Regions from separate parts of the Halalkalibacter sp. HAAS-P014 genome, predicted to be linked through region 1. Evidence: riboswitches for the same ligand, from Rfam matches in the RefSeq annotation. Region 1 holds a riboswitch; the other holds the start of a gene.

What was found. Region 1 has a riboswitch for cyclic di-AMP ahead of AC1FXZ_RS21155 (potassium channel family protein). Riboswitches for the same ligand answer to the same signal wherever they lie in the genome.
Region 2: another riboswitch for cyclic di-AMP. It lies ahead of AC1FXZ_RS09745 (potassium channel family protein); the one in region 1 lies ahead of AC1FXZ_RS21155 (potassium channel family protein).

The regions. Positions count from the first base shown of each region.
Region 1 is NZ_JBWQTV010000032.1:277-15,155, reverse strand. Features, by position in the region: gene AC1FXZ_RS21190 (GntR family transcriptional regulator) at 1-207, shown strand, start outside; gene AC1FXZ_RS21185 (hypothetical protein) at 514-735, shown strand; gene AC1FXZ_RS21180 (sodium:solute symporter family protein) at 856-2,295, shown strand; gene AC1FXZ_RS21175 (hypothetical protein) at 2,307-2,906, shown strand; gene AC1FXZ_RS21170 (hypothetical protein) at 3,113-3,310, shown strand; gene AC1FXZ_RS21165 (DUF2269 domain-containing protein) at 3,307-3,825, shown strand; gene AC1FXZ_RS21160 (TrkH family potassium uptake protein) at 4,443-5,783, opposite strand; gene AC1FXZ_RS21155 (potassium channel family protein) at 5,787-6,491, opposite strand; cyclic di-AMP (ydaO/yuaA leader) riboswitch at 6,517-6,660, opposite strand; gene AC1FXZ_RS21150 (ion channel) at 6,743-7,771, opposite strand; gene chrA (chromate efflux transporter) at 7,924-9,051, opposite strand; gene AC1FXZ_RS21140 (chromate resistance protein ChrB domain-containing protein) at 9,066-9,488, opposite strand; gene AC1FXZ_RS21135 (Chromate resistance protein ChrB) at 9,485-9,916, opposite strand; partial or broken gene AC1FXZ_RS21130 (transposase) at 10,044-10,367, shown strand; gene pdxR (MocR-like pyridoxine biosynthesis transcription factor PdxR) at 10,486-11,865, opposite strand; gene AC1FXZ_RS21120 (FMN-binding negative transcriptional regulator) at 12,011-12,619, shown strand; gene AC1FXZ_RS21115 (SRPBCC family protein) at 12,785-13,261, shown strand; gene AC1FXZ_RS21110 (cysteine hydrolase family protein) at 13,361-13,924, opposite strand; gene AC1FXZ_RS21105 (Lrp/AsnC family transcriptional regulator) at 14,043-14,483, shown strand.
Region 2 is NZ_JBWQTV010000011.1:226,561-242,115, reverse strand. Features, by position in the region: gene AC1FXZ_RS09805 (TRAP transporter small permease) at 1-324, shown strand, start outside; gene AC1FXZ_RS09800 (TRAP transporter large permease) at 368-1,654, shown strand; gene AC1FXZ_RS09795 (MFS transporter) at 1,771-3,129, shown strand; gene AC1FXZ_RS09790 (gamma carbonic anhydrase family protein) at 3,287-3,805, shown strand; gene AC1FXZ_RS09785 (hypothetical protein) at 3,866-4,183, opposite strand; gene AC1FXZ_RS09780 (hypothetical protein) at 4,468-4,761, opposite strand; gene AC1FXZ_RS09775 (metal-sensitive transcriptional regulator) at 5,119-5,379, shown strand; gene AC1FXZ_RS09770 (alanyl-tRNA editing protein) at 5,505-6,704, shown strand; gene AC1FXZ_RS09765 (F510_1955 family glycosylhydrolase) at 6,874-7,773, shown strand; gene lgt (prolipoprotein diacylglyceryl transferase) at 7,989-8,843, shown strand; gene AC1FXZ_RS09755 (response regulator transcription factor) at 9,002-9,691, shown strand; gene AC1FXZ_RS09750 (sensor histidine kinase) at 9,696-11,105, shown strand; gene AC1FXZ_RS09745 (potassium channel family protein) at 11,171-11,836, opposite strand; cyclic di-AMP (ydaO/yuaA leader) riboswitch at 11,897-12,049, opposite strand; gene AC1FXZ_RS09740 (cytochrome c biogenesis CcdA family protein) at 12,280-13,014, shown strand; gene AC1FXZ_RS09735 (heavy metal translocating P-type ATPase) at 13,230-15,555, shown strand, end outside.

The DNA.
Region 1 (14,879 bases):
CAACTTAAGGATCATATTGCAAGATATCGTCGCCTTGCTCCGAAAGAAAGTGATCAAAGAAGTAAGAAGGCTGCATTAGAACATGAAGAAATTACAAATGCTTTTATTGAAAGGGATCATATTAAAGCGGAATATTTAATGAAAGAGCATATAAAAAATAGTCTTTATGCAGCCAAAAAGTCTATTCAAAATCACAAGAGAAAGTAAATTAATATAGGAGCACTCTGAGGATTAGCTATTATCAGTTAAATTAATCAATGTCTTGGTGAATTGATTCGAGTAAATGCAGTATGTCCAAGTCCTGTAAAGACAAAGATGAAAGAGAAAACTAGTCTTGATTAATTGCAGCCAGTTTTTTTACAAATGATGTTCAGAATATTAGTGATATTTAGGTGTGTTGAAGCTAATATAGGAATTCCATTAAATTAGTCCGTTATTTCTTTTGAGAACCACATTACTGATGGAAGTTAGTTCAACAAAAATAAATATTTGATTAAAGGAGGATGGGAGATAGTGAGACAAAAGAAAAATATTTTCAAAAATCCAGGCATTATTATGACTATGATCATGTTAGCGATTGCGATTTTTGTATTTGCTTGGTTTCCGACACATACAGGTTGGTTAGGAATACCTGTAATTAATTGGTTAATGGTTATAGCCTTTTTTATATGGGGCATACAATCAATTATTTTTATTTTTTGGGTAGAGAAGGTGGAAAAAAAGGACTCAAATTAAGTTGACAGATAATCGCACAACGATATCGTAACTAATACAAATTTAATAGTTAAAATGATCTTATTGTCCCTGATTTGAAAGATAGTTTTATATCTTAATATAGAGGATGTGAATGATAGTATGCGACCAATTGAAACATCGGTGATAATTATTTACTTAATTATAATGACAGTTATCGGGATATATTTTGCGCGAAAAGCTCTATCATCAGAAGAGAACTATTGGTTAGCAGGTCGATCAATAAATGGATTTGTTGGATCATTTGCGATATTTGCTGCTGTAGCAAGTGGTGGCTCTATGTATGGAGCAATTGGATCAGGGGTAGCTTTTGGTGTTCCATTCTATTTAGCTACTGGATTAGGAAGTGTAGCATTATTTCCATTTGCGTTATACCTTTTTGCTGCACAAATGCGTAGATCTGGAGTGACAACATTACCTGAGTATTTTCGCAATAGGTTTGATAAGTCCGTTCAGATTTTATCTGCTGTATTAATTATAATACTAATGACCATATACATTGTTCCTCAATTAACAACAGTTGGATATGTGGGTTCCTATGTTTTAGGGTGGGATTACGCCTTGACAGTTATTATTATAGGTGCAGGAATGACTTTGTATGCCTCTATTGGGGGTATGTGGGCCATTACTTATACTGACTTGATTCAGGGTTTTATGATGGTAGCCGGGATTGCACTATTAGCTGTAATTATTATATTTGACAGTGGCGGAATCCCTAATATTGTTAATGCAGCATTAAGTGTTAATCCAGAAGCATTTGATACTACCTTACCATGGTATAGCTATTTTGGCCTTTTCTTTGTATTTTTATGGTTTTCAGTCGTGACCCCTACAGCGGTTATGAGAACTTTAAGTGCGAAAAACGCGAGGCATGCAAGACTATCAATGGTAGGAGGAACATTCTTATTTATATTACTTTTCTTAACAGGAGTGTTTGTTTTACTTGCTGGTATTAGCCTTGGTGATACGATCGGAAATAATCATGATTTAGCATTTTTGACTGTCATCGAGTATTATTTACATCCTGTAATTGCAGGAATTCTCTTAGCTTCAATTTTAGCTTCGATCATGTCCTCAACGGATGCATTTCTATTATCGATTTCTTCCGGAGTAGCCCATGATTTATATAAAGGGCATATCAATACAAATGCATCAGAAAAAAAGGTTACAAAGATAGGCTTAACAGTTATGCTATTAGCCGCAGCAATAGCAATCGTATTATCGTTGAATCCTCCACCATTATTACACGTTATGATTGCGATGATTGGCGGGGCTATGGTTTCATGTTTCAGTGCACCTATTTTATTAGGCCTATGGTGGAAAAGAGCAAACAAACACGGAGCATTAGCAGCTATTATTGGAGGTATGACTGTATACCTTGTTGCCATGCAAATTCCTGGAGGCGTTATTAATGAGGTAATGTATGCGACCCCAGCATCCTTTGCGCTAATGATTATTGTCAGTTTGATGACACCTGCTCCACCTGAGAAAATTCAAAGAGACGTAGAATTAAACCATTCAGCGCTTAAAGACGCACAATAAGGGGGATGTAAGTGAGTATTCCAGAATACCAGAATGAAACAGTTCGGATCATAACAGCTAAAAAGGAAAAGGCTTTTTCGTTACCCAAACTAATATATAAAAATTTATCGTTAAAGGACCGCCTAAACAGAAAGATTAACCTAGAACATATATCTAATGGAATAAAACAAGAATATCTCTACTATCATCCTTTTTGGCTTGCGAAAATATTGGTTTTTGCTTCAAGAAATCCATTCCCTCCTAAGGTTACACCACGTATGGTATTTATTGACGCAATTACAGGATATCGAGGAATAATAATGGATGTGCCCTTTGTAAAAGAAAGAACAGTGAGGTCTAATCAACTACTAGATCCTCATATATTAACAACTGATGAAGCGACAAAATATATTCAAGATGTACAGAAGAGGCAAATTAATAGTATGTATATGGTAAAAAAACCAACATATAAAATTAAAGAAGTCACATTAAACTATACTCAATTCTGTAGGGTGGAAATTCAAACAAATTTAATTAATAAAGAAATGTTGTTAAATGTGAACACTGGAGAAAATGAAGTTTTTCTCCTTAAAAAAATGAAAGAGCAGGAAATGGCTGCACAGTACAGATAGACTGGTAATAGAATATCCTCTAAAAAGACGATTGCTTTCAAAGTGATCGTCTTTCGTATTTGACTAAATATTGCGCAATAAAGTCTTCACTTTTATATGACTTTGTGAAAAGATGTACTAAGCTAACGGCCTCTTAGTGCAAGGTGGCTTAAAAACATTGCTATAATTAAATTATATTTAATAACCACAAATTGGAGAGGATATTCATGACTAAACACGAAGGACCACCACGTACACCACGGTGGGTAAAAGTCTTTGGGATAATTGTTATTGTTTTAGTTTTATTATTTGTAATTTTGAAAGTGACAGGTATTGGTGGAGAACATGGTCCCAGTCGCCACTTTTCACTTAATGGTGTTGGTTACGATGTTTCGTTAGTAGAACAAGGTAGTAACGAGTCATGATGATGACAACACGCGTCCGAAAATTTGCACTTTTGATACATATCGTTTCTACCCTTGGTTGGATTGGAGCTATTGCTTGTTTTCTTGTGCTTTCTATTGCTGGTTTGAATAGTGAGAATGAACAGGTGGTCAGTGCATCTTACCTATCGATGGAATTGACTACGTTGTTCGTCATTGTTCCGTTGAGTATACTCTCTCTGTTAGGTGGTCTTATACAATCGTTAGGTACAAAGTGGGGCTTGTTCCGTCATTATTGGGTTTTGATAAAATTATTGTTAACGCTGGTTGCAGCTATCGTCTTGTACTTACAACTGGAGCCAATTAGTTATATTGCAAATGTAGCAGCAGAGACGACATTATCCAGCACCGATTTCCGTGGGGTAAGACAGTCTCTTGTTGTACACGCTGTTGGTGGATTGTTGGTATTACTTGTGGTTATAACGTTATCCGTATACAAACCTCGTGGAATGACTCACTACGGTTGGCGAAAGCAGAACAATAGTAAGAAAGGATAAGTGAGGTAAATAAAACTCAATTTTCATGTTTATAAAATTAGAAATAGTTTTTATTCAACAAAGTCTCCATTACCTTAACAACAGGAACAGTCAGAGCTGTGGTTGTTCCTGTTTAATTTAATTCAATTTTTATGAATTGAAACGACTTACAAAAAGTGGGTTCGATAAATATAAAGAAAACCAACTTATTTAAAACTATTGGCTTATTATTATATTTGGTCAGTTTTATTCTGATAAAGATACAAAAAATTAGTTAATTATGTGGTTTGGTCTTATGAAAGTAACGGGTCGATAGCTGAATAAAGGTTCTGAACGATTTGAATTTTCTTTTGGTGGTATTTTAAAATCGGTTTAATTCCAGCAATTATTGTGGTTATTATTATCTTATTAAACTTATAACCTGATTTTCCGATTCTCTGATGAACAATTTTTCTTCAGCTAACGGGTAGTGCATTCAACAACACCCACCCCTGTTGTTGTGGTAAATGAGGTCATTTGTAGTACAAAGAAGGATAGGTAAAGCAGATATTTCCAATGCTATCCTAACCTATCCTAATTCTTTTACCCTTTATATGTGTGTAAGAGGCTTTATTTTAATTAAAAGTTTAGCTATAACACTACCCTGTAAATACCTCTCCATCTGGGTAACGGATGCTTGATTTTTGAGCCCTCGCTAATGAGAAAGCCAATGTTAATGGCCCGATTCGTCCAATAAACATTAAGAAAATAATAACTTGTTTTCCTAAAGGAGATAATTCTCCTGTTAACCCCATCGACAGTCCAACAGTACCAAATGCAGAAAAAGCTTCAAAGACAATCATAATAAATGGAGCATTTTCTGTAATAGTCAGAGCTAGGATAGTAAGGAATACGGCAAACAAACTAATCACAACAATTGCTAATGAACGGATTATCATTTGAAGTCTAATTGTGCGTGCAAACGCTACAGTGTCATTTTTTCCTCTTAAGAATGTGATAACAGCCAGGACAATAACTATAAATGTTGTTAATTTGATCCCACTGCCTGTGGAAGCACTTCCTGCTCCTATGAACATTAGCAGCAGTAAAAAGACAATCGATCCAGAAGTCATGCTGCCGATATCGATTGAATTAAATCCAGCTGTCCTAGGTGTAACTGCTTGGAAGTAAGAAGCCCAAAGCTTATCAGCGAGATCTAAGGCACCTAAAGTAGCTGGGTTGGCGTATTCTAGTGTGAAAAGCAACATCATAGCTACAACATTAATGACTAATGTGCCAACTAACATTAATTTCGAATGTAAGGATAGTCGATGAAACTCTTTTGTGTGCCATAAGTCAGACAAAACAGTAAAACCAATTCCACCGGTGATAAATAGTAATGTAATAATAATGTTTACAGCAGGGTCTCCAACGTATCCCATTAAGCTATCAGACCAAAGCGAAAATCCCGCATTATTAAATGCAGAAATGGCATGAAAAATACTTGTATAAATGCCAAAAGCCCAACCGTATTCCGGAACCCAACGAATAGAGAGTAATATAACAGCAATAAACTCCATTAAGATAGCGAAGATAAATAAAATCTTTACGAGACGTACAACACCGCCAATGGAAGTTTGATTAAAAGCTTCTTGTACTAACATCCGTTCTTTTAACCCGATTTTTTTTCCTAATACAACGATAATTAATACAGCGAACGTCATTAATCCTAATCCACCAATCTGAATGAGTATCATAATCACTACTTGTCCAAATACCGTAAAAGCTGTCCCAGTGTCAACAACCACAAGACCTGTAACGGTTGTAGCGGAAGTAGCTGTAAATAATGCATCGATCCAGGCGATTGGCTCTGTTGTTGCAAAAGGAAGCTTTAATAATAGTGTTCCAATCACAATAGCTATAAAAAAACTTAGAGCTAACGTTTGTGGGGGGGACAAGTGAATTCGACGATTTAAAATACCTTTTTTAGGAAATGACATGGTTTACATCCCTTCTTCCTCAAACCGTTTTAAATCTCTTTTGTGCCCAATTACGATAAGGACGTCATTTACATATATCATATCCTCAGGGAGTGGGGATACATTAATCTCCTCTCCATGTTTGACGGCCAAGATTGTACAACCAAACCTAGCACGAACATCTAAATCAATAATGGAACGGTTATGGACTTTGTTGGTTGCTAGTAATTCAACTATGCTATATTCATTAGATAATTCAATATAATCAACAATTTTTTCTGAGGTTAAATGCTGGGCAATCCTGATACCCATATCATGTTCAGGGTGAATAATTCGATCGGCACCTATCTTCTCTAGTACCTTATGATGATAGGCATTCTGTGCTTTAACCCATACGTTCTCAACTTCCATTTCTTTGAGGACAAGGGTAGTCAATATACTTGATTGGATATTATCCCCGATTGCGACGATTACGTACTCAAAGTTCCGGATTCCTAAAGATTGCAATGACTTCTCATCAGTCGAGTCCGTGATAACAGCATGTGTAGAGAATTGTGCAAACTCATTGACTTTATGCTCTCGATTATCGATAGCTAAAACTTGATGTCCAATTCTATATAACTCCTTGCACACACTACCACCGAAACGCCCCAACCCAACAACGGCAAATTGTTTCTTTTTATCTGCCACCTTTTCCCACCTCTTTTTGTGCAAAATAAAATAGACCATCACAAAGAATGGTCTATTCCGACCCTTCTCTCCAAAATAACGCTGACGAGGTTAGCTGTCGGATTAGGGACTGAGAGTATCCCCTCTTACTTAGTAAGATTCACCCCAAGATGGAACATTTCCACCAAAGTTGGTTCCCCCGCTCAAAATGATTAAGCGACTAAAGGTTACTATTTAATTTAACTAATAGAGAATTTACTCCTGTAAGGTAAGGTTGTCAATACTTATTGTATAAATTTACAAATTGCATTTTAGTTGGGTTTCATAATCTTCTGATAGGATTCTTTGGTACAGATGGCATAAAGCTCTGCCTCCTTAGGAATAGACTCTCCTAGCTTGTTTAAAATTTGAAAATCATTCCGATCAGAAATTAAATTAGCCCCAAGTTTTTTTAAATCTTCAAAAGCATCGTTATATGTTTTCCAAATTTGTTTTTTGGTGATTTTACGTATATCGACACCACTTCTTCTACTTAGGAGTTCCATAATTAGCTTGCTTGATCCTTTATCAACAGCAGCTTTTGCCATTAAATCAGATAAGGCTTCATCAGCAATAATAAATTCATCTACATTCGCATGCTCGAAGTTTGAAATATGCTTTTCTTTAAGAATCTCAACAATGGTATAAATCTCTTGCTTCATCTCTACTGCATAACTCTCAATGGCTGATACAATCAGAAGTGACTGTCCATCTGCAGCGACAGAGTTAAACTCTTTATCTCCTGTAAAAATTAAAACAGCTTTTGCCTCAAGTACATTTGCCTTTTCTAATGTTTCTATATCAGTTGCGTCACCTTGTATATATGAAAATTTATCACTCTCAAAGGGAGATTTCGGTAGTGAATCGATCACAAGAATCTTTGCTTGGTCATCGATTTCTAAGATCTCATTCATAGTATGTTTAGCTTTATTGGACCAACCGATAATCACGTAGTGACCTTTTCCTTTATAATTCAATTTTCCTTCCTCCTTTAATTTTCGTAAAAGCCCAAAGCCTTCAACAATTTTACCAATGACAATACCGATTAAACCAATTCCAAAAAAGTATAAAAATAAGCCAAATATCTTACCTATTGTGGTATTTGGAACGAAGTCACCATAGCCTGTTGTCGTAACAGTAGTCATAACATACCAAAATCCGATGAATGGATTTTCAAACATTTCAGGTTCCAACCAATGAATTATAAAAGAACTGCTAATTAAAAAAACGACCGTTATCAATAATAATGTTAGCTTTCGGATGTTGACAGCTATTTTCATTATTTCAAATATCATTAACATATAAATCCCTCCTTTTAGATAAGGTTTCCAAAGTTAGCTTCGTTATAAGCTACATGAGCTAAAACCATAAAAAGTGTCCTCTTAAAGTAAAGGCAGGATAGTTCAATAATGATAATAGAAAAATCTGTCCCAGTTTGGAACAGATTTTATTATTATAAAAAGATAAGCAAAGTTCCTAAAGCTAAAGCTAAAAGGAATACTTGCCATATTTGCCATTTGAATTTAAATAAGAGTGCAAGTGTTACAAATGCTATAATAATGCTTCCCCAATCATAAAATACTTCTAACGAAAGTCGTATTAAAAAACTAGCGATAAGACCAACAACTGCTGCACTAACACCTGCTAAGTATAGTTTCAGCTTCTTGTTTTCTCTAATTTTATCGAAATACGGAGCGCCTAACAGCACTACTAAAAAGGCTGGTAAAAAGATAAAAAAGGTTGCTAATGTAGCTCCCAAAAAACCATATGCTGCAAAACCTACGAATGCTGCTACCATGATTGTGGGACCGGGAGTTAATTCATTAATAGCTAAACCATCAATGTATTGTTCAGTTGTTAGCCACCCATAATTATCAACAGCTTCAAATTGTAACAACGCTAGAACCGTATATGCTCCACCAAAGCTAAGTGCACCCACTTTTAAGAATAATAGGGAAAGGCTAGTTGGTATTGAAGCTGTTCCCAAAGAGGCTACTGCAAAAAGTGGAATACTGTTAACGCTAAATACTTTATTGTTAAACGAACGAACTAATAACATATACACTAATCCCATAACCAATAGCAAAAGGATTAAATCGATTTGCGTAATAAACGTTAAAGTCAACATGAAAAGAGTAATGAATATTTTTTTACCATCTTGTAATACTCCAAACTTATTTGCAATTCGATAAAGGCTGAATAAAACAATAGCAACCATTGCGGGCTTAACACCATATAATAAGCCTTGAGCTATGTCAGAAGTTGCAGCAAATTGAAAGTAAGCCCAAGCCAAGATGGTAATTAAAATGAAATTCGGTAACATAAAACCCAATCCCGCTAAAAACCCACCTAAATAACCTCTTTGTCGATATCCGACATACATACAAAGTTCAGCAGCTTCTGGGCCTGGTAACATACCACAAACAGCAAAAGCATCTCTGAATCGTTCATTATCAATCCATTTTTTCTTTTCTACGGCGTGTTCGTGAATTATTTGTATTTGTGCAGCTGGACCACCCCAACCTTGTAAACCAATAAGGATATAGGTCCAAAAAATGTTCCAAAAACTAGGTTTCTCCACTTTTTTCTCCCCCATTAGTACTGATGACTTCTTTTTATCATTGCATACAATGCGTCATAAATGATGAATCCTCTTTCTAACGCTTCAGAATCATCTTTGCTAATTAAGCTAATCCCGTCACAAATATAATCTAGACCTGGTGCAACAGGTTCTAAAAAAACTTCTTGTACTGTATCTGCTTCATCTACAATTTGAGCTATTTTTTTTAATACAGGATCGTGCAAGTTATAGTCATTTAACAAAGAATAAAAAGAACATTGTCCATGTCTGTGTGAATACTCAGCACCAGGAATATCAAATCCTTTTGTTCCATTCGGAATTTCTGTTTTACCCTCAGGAATAAAGATAAATTCAGCTTCTCGGTCTATATAGTTTTTAATTAACCAGCAGCAAGCCATACGATCCACTCCGATATTTTTCCATGTAACCCACTTCATGTTAAATCACTCCTTCGTTGCTTGATTTTTTCACGTACTTTTAGTTCCAATGGGGACTTGAAATAATCAATTGTTTTTATTCGTTGGTATTTTTTTGACAAAGAAACTAAATCGATATCTGATTCATCTAATTGTTTTAGAAGTTCAATATAACTTTCATTGATTTGTTCAATAAATAACTGACTTATTTCTTCATCAGATAATCCAAAGAGAAGATGTGATTCCCACATAGTTGCTTCTCCACCTAAATCTTTAATTTCAACGGTTAACCATTGGAACTGTTCATATGTATAAGCGTTATTTGGTAAAAGCCATATAACATCATGTAAATGAAAAGCCCCTAAGCTTTTTAGTTTCCTCCAGACTTTTACTCTTGGAGAACTAGGTTTTCTAGGGATTTTATACGTGAGGTGTAGCCAACTTATCAAAATCTCACCTCCTATAATGTAACCACGGTTACATTATACAGAATTTTCACCTTAGTTCATAGGGCGTTTTTCAATACCTTATTAAATTATTGGGTAGCGAGTTAGTAGAATAAGAGCTGACGCTTATATAGGCACGACCGAAATGGAAAGAATTAAAACGGAATTAAAAGCTATTTATAAATTAATTGAGAATTCAGGGATACCAGAAATGTGCAAAGCTATAAGTACCTTCGAAAACTGGCAGACGGAAATTCTAAATAGCTTTGCGTATGGCTATTCAAATGGATTTTTAGAAGGGATTAATGAAAGGTTAATGATGATTATGTATATTCCAACACGATTTGAAAGAACAGATGAAGCAATGATTTACGACTATTCGAGCAAGGAGAAAACACACTTATATGGACACTTTGCTCGTCCGAATCCTCAGTCGAAAGATATAAAAAATTAAACCGTTCTTTCCATGGGCCTCATTGTTAATCAGAGAAATAAAAATAGAGGATGCAGCACATACTTCATCCTCCAGGCTTTGCCCCACCGTTGCTTTGCAGGTTGAGGGATATAACCTTTTATGACCAAGCCTCTTTTAGTAGATTTACACCTAATTCGATTTCCTCACACGTAAGATTACTGAACCCAAGTTTAATAATTGGATCATCAGAATGATTTTTTATGGAATAAATGGAGGTAGGATACACCGTAACACCAAAATAGGAGGCCTGTTCAATTAGCCATTCCTCTGAACGTTTTAGATGTAGCTTAACTAATAAGTACAAACCAGATTGCTCCCCAATAATTGATATATTTTGTTTGAATTGTTGTTGTAATTCTGAAACTAAGCATTGCATTTTTCGTTTATAAACAAGACGCATTCGTTTAATATGGCGAATCCATTCTCCATCTTCCATAAATTTAGCCATTGTAAGCTGACTAAGAAGTGAAGTGGTACTCTCAAAATGAAGAAATTGATTTTTATAACGGTTTAAAAGTTTCTGTGGTAATACCATATAACTTAAACGGATTCCTGGAAGAAAGGACTTTGAGAAATTCCCTAAGTAAATGACTCTTGTTGAATCAATGGAAGCAAGTGCTGGAAATGGTTGTTGCGTATAGCGAAATTCACTATCATAATCATCTTCGACAATAAAGCCATCCATCTTGTTAGCCCAATGAATGAGCATTTGCCTTTGTTGGATAGACATGCTTACTCCAATTGGACTTTGATGGGAGGGGGTTACATAGATTAACCTTGAAGTCATTTGTTCTAATTTTGAAAAATCACTACCTGATTCATAAACTGGTAAAGTTTCAAGCGTGAAACATTGAAATTGAAAAGCCTCCCTTGCTCCATCATAACCTGGGTCCTCTACAATAATGCTAGTGAAATTATCCTTTAAAATTTGTCCGAGATAAATTAACATTTGTTGGGTACTACTGCCTATTATAATTGCATTTGGATCTGTTTTCACTCCACGAGATTGGAATAAATATGTAGCGATTTGTTCACGCAAGCACAGTTCACCAAAGGGTTCCCCGTATCGGTAGCTCTCCGGTAATGTTAAAACTCGGTTTGCTATTCTTCTCCAAATTTTCAGGGGGAAATTGGTTTGATCTACGGCTCCTGCTCGGAAGTCAATTAGGGGTGGTGTCACAGACTTTGTTTGCTTTTTATTAGGAAAAGCTGAGGCTTTTTGAAATAAAAGTGGATCTAATTCATTTACAAAATACCCTTTTCGACCTTCTCCATGGATATAACCTTCAGCTACAAGCTGCTCATAAGCCATTAATGTCGTATTTCGGCTTACTTGAAGGGAGTCTGCAAGTTGGCGAATGGATGGCAGTGGGTCACCAGCTGGTACGTCGCCACTCTCTATAAATAATTTAAACTGCTCATAGATTTGTTTGTATTTGGGCGAGCCATCCTTAAATGCAAAAATGGCATTTTTCAATTGTAATCACCTCTGACATATTTATTTATTAATAATTGTACCTTTTTAAATGTCAATTTGCATAATAGAATAACTCATATAAATCCAAAATTTTTAAATTTCAGATAGCTACATTACAAAGGCTTTATCAAGGAGGATCTAAATCGTGTATATACCAAAACATTTTCAACTCAATGATGAAGAGATGATTTATGATTTTATCGAAAAGTACAGCTTTGCCACTTTATTTTCTCAGCACAATGGTGAACCATATGCTACCCATCTTCCACTCACATTAAATAAAGATGAAGGTGCATTATATGGTCATTTTGCCCACCCGAACGGACAATGGAAGGATATAGAAAGCCAACAAGTTCTTGTGGTTTTCCAAGGTCCTCACTGTTATATATCTCCATCTTGGTATGAAACAACGATAGCAGTCCCAACTTGGAATTATGTGTCTATCCATTTATATGGAAAGATGAAGATTATCGAGGATCAGAAAGTCATATTCGAATCTCTAAATGATATGGTAAATAAATATGAAAGTCCAAATAGCTCATACAATTTAAAGGAAATTGATTCCTCATTTATTGAAGGAATGAAAAAAGGGATTGTAGCATTTAAAATAAACATAACAAAAATAGAAGCGAAAGCTAAATTAAGTCAAAATCACCCAGTCGAACGACAACAGTTAGTGATAAGACAGCTTGAAAACTCTTCTGAACAAAACAATATACAAATAGCATCTCTCATGAAAAATAACCTTAAATAGTTTAGGTAAAGTAACCTTTAACGAAAGAGAGTATTGATAGGTGACAACATTTATTTTATTTGTTTTGGGGTTATTTTTAACGCCAGGTCCAGAAGGTGTGATTAGTATTTAAAACCGTTGAAGTATAGGAAACCGTAATACATTCGAAAAAAGGTGGTAACATTCATGAGTAACTATGGCAGTCTCCATGAAAAAGAAGGAAGACACGTTTTGGTTTTTGAACGTAAATATCTATTTAATCCTGTAAAAGTATTTCGTTATGTAACGGATCCTGATTATTTTACACAGTGGTATCCATTTGCAACTGGAGATATGGATCTTAGTGTTGGCGGAAAGATAAAGTTCGATGATGGTGAAGGGTCAATCTATGAGGCGATTATTACCGAATTAAATCTTCCATATTCCTTTTGTTTTCGGGAAGTTGATGATTTGTTAGAGATAAGAATACATGAAGTGGATCAAGGGTGCACCTTGACGTTTAGCCATACGTTTGATGATCGATCGATGGCGATATATATAGCTGCAGGGTGGCATCGATGCTTGGATGTCCTTGGTCAATTAATCCATGGTCATACAATAGAATGGGAAGATAATGCACTAGAATTACGTGAACACTACAAAAAAAGTTTGTATAAAAATTAAGCGATTTTTAGTTAACTTGCATATATGTTAGGTTTAAACATCAGCAAAAAAGGGAGATTGTAAAAAACAAACTCCCTTTCATATTAATTTGTTGCTTTTTTAGTTTTTTGTAGCTTTTTGTTGAATGAAATCCTCGGTCGAAATTACATTGGCATATATTCCATTAAGTGCGCTAATAAATGCATAATGAACCTGTTCTGCTGGTACTACCTTACCTTGGTAAGCCAAGTCTGTTGTCGTACAAGCATCTTCTATAAGTGTAGATTCAAAACCTAGCTCCATGGCTGCTCTGACTGTGGCATCTACACACATATGTGTCATCATACCTACAATCATTAGTTTGGTCACTCCGTTTTCTTTTAATTTGCTTTCTAAATCAGTATTGAAGAAGCTGTTAGGTGTATGTTTTGTGATAATATTTTCTTCTTCTATTGGTAAAACAGCCTCATTTATTTTTACTCCCTCAGTATTTGGAAGAAAGAAGCCTATACTTTCATCATTTGAAATATGCTGGACATGAAAAATATTATCATTATAATTCTGTCTAAACCATTCAAGAATTTTTCCTGCATTATCAGCTGCTTTTATTGGATTACTCAATTCCATTTTTCCGTTTGGGAAATAGTCGTTTTGTATATCAATAATAATTAAAGCAGTGCTCATTTATTTCACCTCATTAAAATATTTAATATAATACAAAGATAAATAATATTTTGATTTTAATCGATACTTTGATGAAACACTTTTATATCAATTAATTTCATACTGAAAGGAATTTTTTATGGAACTTGATAATATCGATTTTCAGATCCTTCGGTTACTATCCGAAAATTCACGTATCCAATGGAAGGACTTAGGGGAACTGATTCATATGACTGGTCAAGCAGTGGGGAATCGTATAAAAAAACTTGAGGAAAATGGTGTAATTAAAGCCTATTCCTTAATCATTAATGAAATGAAATTAGGACTTCCTTATACGGCGTTTGTCATTATGAATATGAAAACAGCGAATCATAATTCGTTTATTGATTTTATCAATGAATGTAATGAGGTAGTGGAAGCTCACCGAATATCTGGAGAAGGTTGTTACCTTTTAAAAATAAAAACTAAATCCCAAGAAGAACTAAATCTTTTACTTAATAAACTTCTCGAACATGGAAATTATAGTTTAAACCTCTCTATACAAGAGATAAAACAACGTCATCCGTTGACTGCTACATAACAATATGAATCTTAAAGACAATACAGGATTGTTATGAATTTCACTTGAGTGGTATTGTTCAATAGAAAATGGTCTTCCACAATTGGCACGATTGTGGAAGACCAAAGCCTAATTCCGTGGTAAAGATAAGGAGGATTAGGCTTTTTTGCTTTAAAATTGTTGACTTTCTTCTATAGGTAAGTAGAGACTATTGTTCGTTTCGGATTGAAAGATACTTTGTGTGGTAATAGAATGGTGGATTTGAAATTTAGTTGAATTTTATGTCGTCTCTATGGTATAGTATTAAATCTAGCCGTAAAAATTAATTTTAAATTAACTGTTGCGCAGAATTATTTATTGTGATATATTAATCCCTGTCGCTACGAACGGCAGGTTGGTTCGTAACTAGTTGCAAAA
Region 2 (15,555 bases), on a different contig from region 1:
AAAGGTCTTGCAGCTTTTGATATGTTAGAGCGAAAGGTAAGTGGTGTTCTTAAGGTAATCCTTTCGATTGTAATTCAACTGTTTATATTAGTATTTTGTACCATTGCGTTGATTTACGGTTTTAAACTGATGTCTCAACCAATTGTTTTCTATCAAACGTCACCAACGTTAAATATACCTATGCCCATTTTATATGCCGCTATACCAATTGGGATGGGACTAATCATATTATATACAATCGTTTATTTAAAAGAGCTTTTACAAAGAGACAAAGGAACTAAACATGTGCATTCCAATGAGCAGAAGGATTATACAACGATGTAATCAATAGATTGTACGATCATTTTAAACCAAAGAGGTGAGGTTTTTGACGATAACGATTGTCATCGTATTCTTTCTATTAACGATATTTATAGGTCTTCCAGTAGCATTTGCTTTAGGCCTTGGATCCTTGCTTTATATTTTGTTAAGTGGAGAGTTAAGTTATTTAGTAAATATTCCTCAAAGAATGTTTGTTTCTGCAGATAATTTCAGTTTATTAGCGATTCCCTTTTTTATGTTGGTTGGAGAATTGATGAATTCAGGAGGCATTACGAAACGAATTATTAACTTCTTTCATACTTTGCTTGGACACGTTCATGGTAGCTTAGCTTATGTCAACATTGGTGCGAGTGGTTTTTTAGCTTCAATTATAGGTTCTTCTAATGCAGTTGCAGCGATTACGAGTACATCAATTGTGCCTGAGATGAGAAAAAGTGGTTATAATAATGAATATTCGTCGGCTGTTAGTGCAGCTTCTTCTGTTTTAGGGCCAATTATTCCACCTAGTATTATTTTCATCCTTTATGCAGTAGCAGCAGGTATTTCCGTAAGTGCTCTATTCTTAGCAGGAATTTTACCAGGAATTATCATGATGTTGGCCTTATGTATAACAGCTTTCTTTTATGCGAAAAAGAATAATTTTCAGAGAGAACCTAGGTCTTCACTTCCTAATATTTTCAGAAGTTTTTGGTCAACCGTTCCAGCGTTATTAATTCCATTTGGTATTATGGGAGGAATTATTACTGGGATGTTTACAGCGACGGAAGCGGGGGTCATCGGTTGCTTATTGGCTTTTATTATCGGCATGTTCATTTATAAAGAATTAACTTGGAAAGCAATCCCGAATATCTTTATTAAAGCTAGTGTGACAACAGCAACGATCATGATCATTGCGGCAACAGCGAACCTTTTTGGTTGGGTAATGTCGATCGAGCAAATCCCACAAATGTTCGCTTCGTTATTATTGAGCATATCAGAAAATCCAATTATTCTATTAATCTTAATTAATATTATTCTATTAATAATTGGGATGTTCTTAGAACCCTTCTCGGCCATTTTGATTTTAGTCCCAGTGTTCATTCCTATCTTAGGTCAATTAGGTATCGATCCTGTACATTTTGGGTTAGTCATGAGCTTTAATTTAGCGATTGGAATGATTACACCACCAATGGGACTAAGTTTATTTATTGTTTCTGGTATAACAAAAGTACCACTTGATCGAATGACGAAAGCGCTCACACCATTTTTTATTACGGCCATTGTTGTATTACTTATTATCACATATATTCCTCAAATAAGTCTTTTTCTACCAAATCTGTTTAGTAGTTTTTAAGATTTCTTAATATTTCTAATGAGAAGGATTTAGGTTAAATCAACTTTCTATTGATGCGTACGTTAAGAGAGACAAGAGTACAAGGTTTGTAAATTCAAAAGTTTGGTGTGAACTTAATGAATAACAAACAACTGATTATGTTGTTACTTATGTTTTGTACATTCATCGCTGTAATGAATACGACAATGTTTAACGTTTCTGTACCTAGTATTATCGTTGATATGGGTATTTCGGCAGAGTCTGCGTCTTGGATTATATCAGGTTATTCAATCGGACTTGCATTGTCTACACTTATTTTTAGTAGCTTATCTGATTATTTACCTCTTCGTTCATTGTTAACGACGGGTCTACTAACCATTGGATTATCCTCTATTTTTGGTTTTTTTGCTTGGGATTTTTACAGTTTGTTATCAGCAAGGATATTACAATCTATTGGTGCTGGTTCTGTTACGGGTCTCTGCATTATTTTTATAAGAAGATATATTCCTGAAAGTAGGCGTGGAAGAGCTATTGCATTAATCTCAGCAGGAGGTTCCTTGGCTTTTGGGTTAGGTCCGTTAGTAGGGGGCGTCGTAAGTGAGTATTTTGGTTGGAGTGGATTGTTTGCTGTCACTTGTCTGATATTCATTGCGATCCCTTTGTTATTACACCTGATTCCACGAGAAAAAATAGAAACATTCCAATTTGATACATTCGGTGCTTTTTTGACGATTGTGAACACAACGACAATTCTCATTGCTTTAACTCAGCGCTCGGTTATATGGCTTTTTATTTGTGTTATATCTTTTATCGCTCACGCATTGCATTTAAAAAGCAAGAAAGAAACATTAATAAATTCAAAGTTACTAGAGATGGCAAGTTATCGTAGGCTTGCTGCGGTTAACTTTGGTGTTTTGATCGTTTATTTAGGTAATTTATTTATTATGCCACTAGCACTTGCAGACCATTATGGTCAATCACCTCTAAGCATAGGGTTGTGGATTGCACCTGGTGCAATTGTTGCGGCACTATCAACCCACTTTATCGGTCGTTGGATTGATCAATATGGAAGTTTATCGATCTTATTATTTGGGCTGCTTTTGACAACGGCAGTAATGGGAATTTTTTCGTACACACTTACAAGTACTCCAGTGATATTTCTGTTTGGCTATCTCTTTTTTGCACCTGCTTGTTCAGCATTGTTAGCAGCATTGAATAATGAAACATTACGAATCTTACCTCAACCACTTGTAAGTTCAGGGGCAGGACTCATGCAACTTATACAGATTCTAGGAAGCTCATTATCTGTTGCTTTTTGTGGATTCATTTTATCGATTCAACTTGATTTATATCATCGCGTTTCCTATCAATCCATCTATGCTATTTTATTGAGTGTGAACATTGTTTCATTATGTTTACTCCTTTGGTATAAAAAATCGTCGACAAATGAGGTGCGTTCTTTATTGAAGGGAAAAGGAGAGATTAAAGTAGAATAAATTTGTGCAGAGGTTTGTTATATTGTGTAAAAATTGCCTAATGTTCTGTTGCTCTTCATAATTGTACAAAAATCGAAATGTGTATTGTTTTAGAAGGAAACGTATTCTTAGTGTTGAATGTAAGATTAGTAAACAATAACTAAAAGGAGTGTTTTGAATGATTTATAAATATAAGGGAATATCTCCAGTTGTGGATGATTCGGTCTTTATTGCACCTGGAGCGAAGGTTATTGGAGATGTTGTAGTCGGTGAGCAGTCAAGTATTTGGTTTAATGCGGTGTTACGTGGTGATGAAGGTAGAATTGAGATTGGGAAAAGATGCAGTGTTCAAGATAATGTGACTCTTCATTTATATGAAGGGATGCCTGTAATCGTTGAAGATGAGGTAACGATAGGACACAATGCAATTATTCATGGTTGTAAAATCGGGAAGAGGTCTTTAATTGGGATGGGCTCAACGATACTAGATGGGGTCGAAATAGGAGAAGAATGTATCATTGGAGCAAATGCATTCATACCACAAGGTAAAAAAATTCCTCCTCGTTCATTGGTGCTGGGCTCACCAGCTAAGGTCGTGCGTCCTCTTGAAGAAAAGGATTTAGAGTTAATTCAACTCTCTATTGATACATACGTGAAGAGAGGCCAAGAGTATAGAGAAGAATTACAAAACCTATAATTGAAAAAAAGTGCCTGATTCCTTCATTGAGCAATGAGGTTAGGCACTTTTAGAGAAAAGTTACTTTTCGTTCTCTAGGAAGGATTGTAATTGATCTAATCGATCATCAAACTCTTTCGTATCGATCTTGCCTTCTGGAAGATCATCAACATTCATATCCTCCCATTGTAATGGTTTCTCATTTTCTTGTGTGCTCGGTGATACATCAGTTACTTCCGGAGCATTTTCTATTTGCTGATGAGAAACATGCTTGAAATCACGTTGATCAATTTCTCTTAGTCTAGCAAATAAATGTGTATATTCATCTTGTAACCTTTCTCGTTCTCGGACAATTTGTTCCATACGTAATTGAATTGCTTTTCTTTCATCAAAAGTCATGCGCTCACTCCTTATCCCATGATTTAACGATTTATTCAAATGATATCATATTTTCAAATACTTTTAAGTTAAAACTTAGTTTGGTAAGTATAATTAGAAAAGAGAAAAACTGGGATATAGGGGGAGTAGTACGTTTAATTTATAGTAAAGAAACACACATTCATCCGAGAGTTGATCCGGAATCATCATGCGTGTTTTTACTATCTTATGAAAGGTAATCAGTTATTGTTACATCAGAAATTCACATGTGCAGCATCACTGGTTCAGAATTAAGGTAATGGAAGTTACTTCTTCTTATCTTTTTTCATCTCATCTAACAGTATTTGTATGAAATCTATATTGTTGTCGATATAATTAAGTCTTTCGCGCGATAATACAGCCCAATCATCATTACGGTGCATGGCTGCAAAAATATGTGCCAAATTAAAAGAGTATTGATTATATAGAAAACTGATAACCCCACTAATTCTTACTTTATCTCCTTCTTTTTTCAGTACGTTTTCAAGATCCTTTTTAATCCACTGAGGGGCAACTTCTATTGCTTTTTGCACTAATACTTCAAATTCTTCGTTGTTCATGGTTTATGTACCTCTCTTTTACTAATCTTAGAGGGAGCGACAAAAAAGCTCTAGTTTCAAAATAAGCGTAAAGTAAAAACAGTATGTCCAAAATGGGACGACCTTTAGAGCTTTCCACAATTTACGACTCCCTATATATATTATTGTTATCATTTTATCACAAACTTTGTGTACATTATACCTAAGTTCAGAAGTGTTTTTGAAAAGGGCATACAGATGTTGGGTTTTGAAGTGAGGATTAGTTACTGCTTACAATATTAAGTGGAGCTTGATGAAATACTAACAGGGGTATACAATATAGAAGGATAATATTAAGATGATAAAGATAGTATGTTTCATGAATAGGAGTGAAAAGGGATGGAATACACTGACCAAATGAAAAATAGAGTAAAGCGTGTAGAAGGTCAAGTAAAAGCGATCCTACGAATGATGGAAGAGGAAAAAGATTGTAGAGAACTTGTTTCGCAAATGTCTGCTGCTAGAAATGCATTAGATCGGACAATTGGAGTTGTTGTAAGTTCGAACTTAGAGCACTGTGTTAGGGAGCAAATTGAAAAAGGCAAAGATACTGAAGAGTTTATTCAAGAAGCAGTTAATTTACTTGTAAAAAGTAGATAAGGACGGGGTTTTAAGTGTAGAACAACCCAATCCAGCCCACTAAAAAACATCCACTGGATGCTTTTTAGTGGGCCTTTACTATGATAAAGTTACTATAAAATGGTACCACAAAGGTGAGGGGAAATATGGAAACTGAAAAGTTATATTATCAAAACCAATACATTCGTTCTTTTACAACTAAGTTTCAGAAACAGGGGCAGGACGAAAAAGGGCGTATATATGTTGTTCTAGAAAAAACAGCTTTTTATCCGACTGGTGGTGGACAGCCTCATGATACTGGTACGTTAAATGGTGTTCATGTTTATGATGTTGAGGAAGTTGACGGAGAAATTCGTCATTTTTTAGAGGAGCGTATTGAATTATATCACGAGTGCGTTGGAGAAATTGATTGGGAGCGACGTTTTGATCATATGCAACAGCACGCTGGACAGCACATTTTATCAGCAGCCTTTGAAGATCTCTATTCCCTCAAAACCATTAGCTTCCATTTGGGAAAGGAGACTTGTTCAATTGACCTTCAAGTAGATCATCTTACTGATCAGGAAGCTAGCCAAGTAGAAAGCAAAGCCAATAACATTATTCTTGAAAATCGGCCGATAGAAGCAAAATGGATAACAGAAGGAGAGCTGGAAAATTATAAGCTAAGAAAAGAGCTGTCCGTATCAGAAAATATACGTCTAGTCATCATTCCTGAGTTTGATTTTAACGGCTGTGGTGGAACACACCCTCAATCAACTGGTCAGGTAAGTTCCATTAAAATTTTGCATTGGGAAAAGCAAAAGAAGAACATTCGCGTTCATTTTGTTTGTGGAAACAGGGTGAATAAACAGCTTCATGAAAAACAAAAGGTCATTCAAAGCTTAACGTCTGTTTTAAATGCACCACAAGAAAAAATGCAGGAAGCGACAATTCGCATCCTACAGCAACAAAAAGATCTTGAAAAAACAGTTGATGAGTTACGAATGAAGCTTATCGAATATGAAGCGAATCAATCTATTGCTAAAGCACAGTTACATCGTGACCATAAAATCGTTCAAGCTACATTTAAAAATCGCTCCATTTCTGAATTGCAGCAATTGGCAAAAGAAATTACGATGAAAACAAATGATATGTTAGTGCTGTTTATAAATGAAACTGATTGTAAGCTGCAACTGATTTGTTCAAGAAGCAACGAATTAAACCTTAATATGAATCAGCTAGTGAAGCTTGTCTTACCTCAAATTAATGGCAAAGGTGGGGGGAGTTCGGCATTTGCTCAAGGTGGAGGAGATCGGGTCATTACACCCGAACATTTAATGAAGGAAATAATTCATCATATAGGATAAGTTTTATGGAAGATAATATTGAAATGGTAATTCCGGTGATTTTCCTATGACATTTGATGTAATCAATAAAGTTCTATTACCTTCATCATTTCTTCATAATTCTTTGTTAAAGTAGACAACTATGAGAAGTGAGAGGAGACAGAGAATTATCATAGAGGGGGACAGATTAATGAAAACAGGAATAATAACTATGGGCATTATTGCTTTACTATTGATCTTCACAGCATGTTCAAATGATTTAAGCGAGGTTGATTCATTTACGCATATTCATGGTTTGGAGTACTCCCAAAGTGGTGAGGGTGTGTTTTTAGCTACGCATCATGGCCTGATTACTATTAATGAGGATGGTTGGGATCTAGTGGGTGAACCTGAACACCAGCACGACTTCATGGGGTATACAATCAAAGATAAGGAAACTATGATTTCAAGTGGCCACCCTGGTATTCAGTCAGACTTAGTTGATCCTTTAGGAGTCATCATTAGTTATGATTCAGGAGAAACATGGGAACCGATTGCGCTATATAAAGAAGTGGATTTTCATCTATTGCATATAAACGAGGAGAACCGGGAAATCATGTATGGAATTGACGTATACAATTCAAATATGTACAGATCAAACAATGGTGGATATGACTGGGACATGCTTGAGGTAACTGGACTATCGGTACCATTAGCTGAAGTTCTTTCCCTTACAACTCATCCACAATCTCCAGATCATTTACTAGCGGGAACTGAGGTAGGGTTATATGAATCAACCGATGGAGGGCTGACCTGGAGTGTAAAAGAAAGCAAATTTAGTGCAAGTGCCTTACGAACAGTTAATTCTGATTCAGAAGAGTTAGTTGCATATCTTATGGGTGAAAAAGAGGGTTTGTATTTCAGTGAAGATTTTGGGGAAACGTGGAAATCATTAAACTTTGAGTTAGAAAATGACTATGTAATGTATATAAGCAATCACCCAACCGATGATCAAAAGTTGGTGCTAGGGTCATTAATGCAAAGTATTTTTGAAACATCAGATTTTGGAGAAACATGGGAAGTGTTAGCAGAAGAAGGGCAAGTAAGGTAAAAAAATAAATATTCTTAGAAAATTTGTAGAGGGATAAATGAAGTTTATATAGCGTTTATCCTTTCTTCATTTAACTGGTGTATAAAGTAATCATGTAGAGCTTACCATGGAATAATTCGTTTAAATAGAATATAAAAAGTTTTTTGTGTACAATCAAATAGTGAAAAAGTATTTTAAATGATTCAGTATGTTAATAGGAAAAGAGGAGGAAAAGAATGGAAGAACAGATTCAACCATTAAATCCAATATTTCTTGAGATAGGCCCTTTAACAATTCATTGGTATGGTTTACTTATTGGTTTAGGAGTTGCTATCGGTTATATTATGGCAACAAGGGAAGCGGGTAGGAGAGGATTGCCAAAGGATACGTTTGCTGATTTTCTTATTTGGGCTTTACCTATCTCGATTCTTAGTGCTAGATTATACTATGTTATATTTCGATTCGAACATTACGTCGATGAGCCATTAAGAATCTTTGCTATTTGGGAGGGAGGCTTAGCGATACACGGGGGGTTAATTGGTGGAGCTTTAACCGCTGTTGTTTTTGCAAAAAAACGAAATATACCGGTTCTGAAATTACTAGATATCGTAGCACCAAGTGTGTTAATTGCTCAAGCAATTGGACGTTGGGGTAACTTTATGAATCAAGAAGTATACGGAGGACCAGTAACGAGAGAGTTTCTAGAGGGTATGATGTTACCTACTTTTATCATTGATCAAATGTATATTAATGGTACTTATTACCACCCGACCTTTTTATATGAATCAATTTGGAATTTGTTAGGGGTTGTCGTATTATTATACCTTCGACGACTTAATCTAAAGCAGGGTGAAATTTTTTACAGTTATTTAATCTGGTATTCTATCGGGCGATTTTATATTGAAGGTATGAGGTTAGATAATTTAATGATAGGAGATGCTTTGCGTACGGCGCAAGTCATTTCTATTATTCTAATTGTCGGTGCAATTGTTGCTTGGGTGTATCGTCGAACAAAGGGATTAGCGACGGTGGGATATTTAGATACTGATAAACAAGGTAAAAAGAAAAGAAAAAAGAAAAAAGTTTCCTAAGAAAATTTCTTCTTTTGAAATAAGAACAAATGCTGTCCATTTTGGTCAGCATTTTCTTATTAAGAATGGTTGGAAATTAATAATTATAAATATTGTTATAATAATAGGGGGCTGTAAGAATCTTGTTATAATTATTTACAATTAATGAGGTGAGAACAATGAAGAATATACTCATTGTCGATGATGAACAACAAATGCAAGCATTACTGAAACTATGTATTAAGTCAACTGAATTTGAAGTAGCAACTGCTAATTCTGGAAAGGAAGCACTTGAATTATGTGAGAGAAATCAATATGATTTGATGTTGCTCGATATTATGATGCCTGAGATGGATGGATTTGAAGTACTAAAGAATTTAAGCGAACGCAATTGTCTACTCCCAACGATTATTATTTCTGCTATAGGGGAGACAGATCAGGTAGTGGAAGGGTTAAATCTTGGGGCGTATGATTATATTACAAAACCGTTTGAACCGAAAGAGCTTGTTGCTCGAGTAAATGCCGTACTAAGACGGGCAGACCCTTCTCTGCAGGCAGGAAAAAGTAAAGGGATGTATGGAATTACTGTCGATCAGTCGCAACATATGGTTGTTTATAACCAAGACATGATTTCTTTTACAAAAAAAGAGTATCAAATTTTTGTTCATCTTTTCTCAAACCCTGGACGTGTGTATACAAGAGAACAACTTTTTTTTCTTGTATGGGACGAGTCCGATGATCGAGATTTTCGAAATATTGATACCCATATAAAAAATATTCGTGATAAATTACGAAAAGCAGGGGTTGAAAAAACAGTAGTAGAAACAGTTTGGGGTATCGGGTACAAAGTTCCACAATTGAAGGATTGATCCAATGAAATTATCGACAAAATTAGCATTGCTTGTATTTACGTCAACTCTAATGATTGTTTGTATAATGGGAACGTCCTTTTATATCCTTTCAAAAACATTTTATAAAGATCAACTCCAAAGGGATATTGAATTTAGACTTGATGCCCATCGTGAGATTTTAGAGACACACACGTTCCAAGAAACAATTGAACATGTAATTATAATGGAGCAAAGAAACGAAGAGAATACATTTATTGTGTTTGATGCTGATTTCAATGTTAGTGCAAGTACTCAACAAATATCGAATGAGATGCTTGACCTTTATCAAAACTGGCTTTTGGATACTTTGGCATATGCTAATAAAAAAACAGAATTTGTTAATATAATGAAAGAACATATCCCTCATATTTGGGCGTTTGAACCGATTGAAATTGAGGGGGAAGTGATAGGGTATTTATTTATAGATCAAGACACAGGTAGTTTTGAGGAGGCTCGGTGGACGCTTCTAGCTATTACAACGTTTATGGGACTCATCACATTATTATTATCAGGTATTTTAATTGTTCTCTTATCAAAAAGGGTAACGTTACCTCTAACGAATGCACAAAATTTAACCAAGGAGATCGCGAAAGGAAATTTTGATGTACAATTATCAAGTAAAGGAAATGATGAAATAGATCATTTATTAAAAGATATTTCTTCGATGGCTAGACAATTGAAAGAATATAGAGACACAAGGCAACAATTTCTTACTAATGTTTCTCATGACATCCGTACACCTTTGACCTATATTAAAGGTTATGCTTCTTTGTTAAAAGATCAAAAGCTAGAACCAGACCTTGTTCAAGATCAGGCATCAATTATTTATCAAGAAGCGATTCGTATGGAGGGACTTGTGAAAGATCTTTTTCAGCTAATGAAGCTAGAAGAAGGAAAGGTTCCGTTGAATATTCAAGAAGTTGATTTGGTAGAGTTTATTCATGAAACAACTAAGAAGGCAAAACTTGCCTCAGCTGATAAAAAAATAGAGCTACTTGTATCTTCCAATAAACCAGAAGTTGTTGCTCAAATAGATCAGGATAAATTTGAACGAGCGTTATTAAATTTAGTAATGAATAGTATTCGTCACACTAATACATCCGGGAAAATTGAAATTAGAATTGAGAAGTCAGAAGATGAAATCCAAATTATAATTGAAGACAATGGGGAGGGGATTCCAGCTGAAGACCTTCCACACATATGGAAACGTTTTTACCGGGTGGATAAATCACGTTCTACGAAGCATGGGGGCAGTGGAATAGGATTAGCAATTACCAAACAAATTATTGAATTGCATGGGGGGACAATTGATGTTAATAGTTCTTTAAATGTAGGAACGGTTTTCAAAATTCGACTATATAATTCTAAGTCTCGTATTCAAAAAGGAACTTAAATAGGATGTTTAAGTTCCTTTTGATATATATGGCTGTTTGGATTAACGTTTCTGGTTCCATATCATTACAATCCATCATCTTCAAAGCGTTTTAGATCGCTCTTATGTCCAATGACAATGAGAATATCTTTTTCAAAAATTACATCATCTGGAAATGGCGAGACATTAATATCTTCTCCACGTTTAATCGCTAAGATCGTACACCCAAATTTAGCACGAACATCTAAATCTATAAGTGAGCGATTATGTACCTTGCTAGTTGCCAATAATTCAACAATGCTATATTCATCAGATAACTCAATATAATCAACAATTTTTTCGGAAGTTAAATGTTGCGCGATCCTAACTCCCATATCATGCTCAGGATGGATAATTCGGTCTGCTCCTATTTTTTCGAGTACTTTGTGGTGATACGCGTTCTGTGCTTTCACCCAAACATTTTCAACTTCCATCTCTTTTAATACAAGAGTCGTTAAAATGCTCGATTGAATATTGTCTCCAATTGCAACTATGACATTTTCAAAGTTGCGAATACCTAGAGATTGTAATGAGTTTTCATCAGTAGAATCTGCAATTACAGCATGAGTAGAGAATTGTGCAAACTCATTCACCTTATGATCTCGATTATCGATCGCTAATACTTGGTGTCCCATTTTATATAGCTCTTTGCAAACACTACCTCCAAACCGGCCCAAACCGATAACAGCAAATTGTTTTTTTATATTTGCCATATTTCTCCACCTCTTTTGCAAAATAAAATAGACCATCACAAAGAAATGGTCTATGCCTCTTCTCTCTAAAAATAAAGCTGACTAGGTTAGTTGTCGGATTAGGGACTGAGAGAATCCCTTCTTACTAAGTAAAATTCACCCAAAGGTGGTAATTTAGCCACCAAGAATCGGTTACCTCGTTACCAGTACATTGATTAAAAGTTTCTATATGTTTTAACTAATAGAGAATTTACTCCTCTTTCTTCAGCTTGTCAATACATATTTTACTGGTTATCAGCAATAATAAACTATTTTGTAAAAGTTGGGTGCGCTGATCGAATACTGTTTTTTTTACTGCACAGTGGCTTCTTCATATTTTCTTAATAAATAAATGTTAATATCGTTACGGATGAATTAAGTTTTCACTAAAAGATTCTGTGACTTAATAAAGTGGGGTTAGTAGTATGTATGATGTATTTAATGCCATTAGCCGATTATTATATGACCCATTAATTCAACTGACGTATGGTACCGAGCACCTCCCAATTCTATCGGCGTTTGTTATAGGAGTGCTTGCTGCTGCTGCTCCATGTCAGTTTACAGGGAATATTGGAGCGATTACCCTATATGGGAATCGCTCCATTCAAAAGTCCATCCCTTGGTCAGAGGTGATTTTCTTTCAATTTGGAAAAGTTGTTGTTTTTTCAGGACTAGGGCTGATTGTCTGGATATTAGGGGCAGAATTTCAACAAGACCTAATTGGTTATCTTCCTTGGATCCGAAAAACTCTTGGGCCTATTTTTATCTTAATTGGTCTATATTTAGTTGGTGTAATTACGTGGAAATGGTCAATAGGCCTTAATTCAAAAATGATAGAGGGAAAAAAAGGAGGTAAGTGGGGGGCGTTTCTATTAGGCAGTAGTTTTTCCTTAGGATTTTGTCCAACAATGTTCTCTATCTTTTTCTTCTTGTTAATGCCATTAACACTTTCTACTTCATATGGGTTTATTTTGCCAACTGTGTTTTCGTTTGGTACTTCGATTCCTTTATTCATTACGATGTATTTGATCTGGACATTTGGTTTAAGTGGAGCATTTATGAAAAAAGGAAGAACGATCGGAAAGAGGATACAGCAATTTGCAGGAATCTTTTTAATTATATTGGGGGTTCTAGATACTATTGCTTATTGGGGGCTGTAAGCAGGTAAAAGGCTGGGGTGCAGTACCATGCTATGCTTTTCCCACTTAAACAGAAACAATGTGCATGTAACAATTGAACCTTCTATGCTTGTCTCAATTAAACCACCAATTAATATCATTTGTGTGAGGATAATCACATAAAATCTTCACATTTATTCGGTAAGATTTAAGAATAATATGATTCAGTTAATCTTTTGTAAAAGGGAGGTGTAAGCATGAGTAAAATGATGTTTTCTATTCAAGGTATGACATGTGCGTCTTGTGTGAATCGTGTTGAGAAAATGATATCTAAAGTTGATGGGGTGCATTCAGTCACGGTTAATTTAGCATCTAATCAAGCGCAAGTTGAAGGTGACGAAACATCTTTATCCTCAGAATTAATTGTAAAAGCGATTGAAAAGGCAGGTTATAAAGCAAGACGAATTGATCAAGATGAAACAGAAAGAAAAGTACTCTTGTCGGTTAAAGGGATGACATGTGCATCTTGTGTGAATCGTGTTGAAAAGGTAATTTCAAAAGTGGAGGGTGTACGATCGGTAAATGTTAATCTAGCTGCCAATCAAGCACAGGTTACAGGAGAAAAAGGAATATTGGACCAAGATGCTGTTATAAATCGAATCGCCAAAATAGGATACGAGGCATCCGTTATTGATGAAGACGATAAGAGGGAAGAGAATGATGATCAGGAGAAAGAAACGAAAAAGCTCTTAAAAGATTTTACGGTAGCAGGAGTATTAACGACGATTGTGTTAATTGGTAGCATTCCTCATATGATGCATGATTGGGGTGCATGGGTACCTGCATTTCTAGCGAATCCGTTATTTTTACTCATTTTAACAAGTTACATTCAACTCGTACCAGGTTGGAGATTTTATAAAAACAGCTATAAAGTGTTGAAAAATGGTTCAGCTGATATGAATGTGTTAGTAGCAATGGGAACATCGGCAGCATGGATATACAGTGGGGCAATGACATTATTTCCCACTCAGCTAAGTAGTATGGGCTTTCCTTATCAGCTTTATTATGATGTGACGACGGTCATTACAACGCTTATTTTGCTTGGACGTTACTTTGAAGCAAAGGCGAAGGGGCAAACTTCTACAGCGATCAAGAAGTTGATGAGTTTACAAGCGAAAACCGCAAGAGTGATAAGGGAAGGGCAGGAACGTGAAATTTCAGTTGATGACGTGAAGATTGACGATGAGGTAATTGTAAGGCCTGGAGAGCGAATTCCAGTTGATGGAGTTGTCATAAAGGGAAGGTCAACAATTGATGAATCGATGTTAACAGGTGAGTCAATTCCAATTGAAAAAACAGCTGGAGATGAAGTGATTGGTGCAACCATTAATAAGTCGGGGAGTTTTCGCTTCCGTGCAACAAAAGTTGGAAAGGAAACGGCGCTAGCTCAAATTATCCGAATGGTCAATGAAGCCCAAGGATCAAAGGCCCCAATTCAACGAGTCGTTGACTTGATATCTGCTTATTTTGTTCCAGCAGTTCTGATTATCGCTGTCTTATCATTTATCGTTTGGTATTTTGTCGGCCCAGATCCTAGTCTTATTTTTGCTTTGACGACCTTTATCGCTGTGCTCATTATTGCTTGCCCTTGTGCACTAGGTTTAGCAACGCCTACGGCAATCATGGTTGGGACCGAAAAAGGGGCTGAAAACGGCATTCTTATTAAAAATGCTACTAGCCTAGAGGGTGCCCATAAGATTAATACAGTTGTGTTAGATAAAACAGGTACGATTACAGAAGGGAAGCCAAAACTAACGGACATCATCACAACTGATATGGTAACAGAGGATGAATTATTACAAGTAGCAGCATCAGTTGAGACGGCTTCAGAGCACCCACTTGGAGAAGCGATCGTTGAGGCAGCAAAGCTTAGAGACCTTGCTATTAATGAGACAGACTCTTTTGAAGCAATCATCGGCCATGGTTTACTAGCTACATCCAATAATAAGGAAATTTTAGTTGGAAATTTAAAATTAATGAACAAATACAAAATTGATTTAGGGGATTACGAAGATAAAGCAACGAACTATGCTGATCAAGGAAAAACACCTATGTATGTAGCGATTGATGGCAGGCTTGCAGGTGTGATTGCCGTTGCCGATACATTAAAAGTAGGTACTATTCAAGCTGTAGAGGCTCTACATTCCATGGGAATTGAGGTCATTATGCTAACAGGGGATCACAAGCGAACCGCTAAAGCGATCGCTAAGGAAGCAGGAATAAAAACCTACATTGCAGAGGTATTGCCTGAGCATAAGGCAGAAGAAATAACAAAGTTACAAGGTCAAGGAAAAGTAGTCGCGATGGTAGGTGACGGTATTAATGATGCTCCAGCTCTTGCGCAAGCGAATATAGGAATCGCGATAGGTACAGGAACGGATATTGCGATGGAAACGGCTGACATCACGTTAATGAGAGGTGAAATTACAAGTGTCGTAACTGCGCTTAGACTATCGAAATCAACGATGAAAATGATTTGGCAGAACCTTGGTTGGGCATTTGGTTACAATATTGTCCTAATAC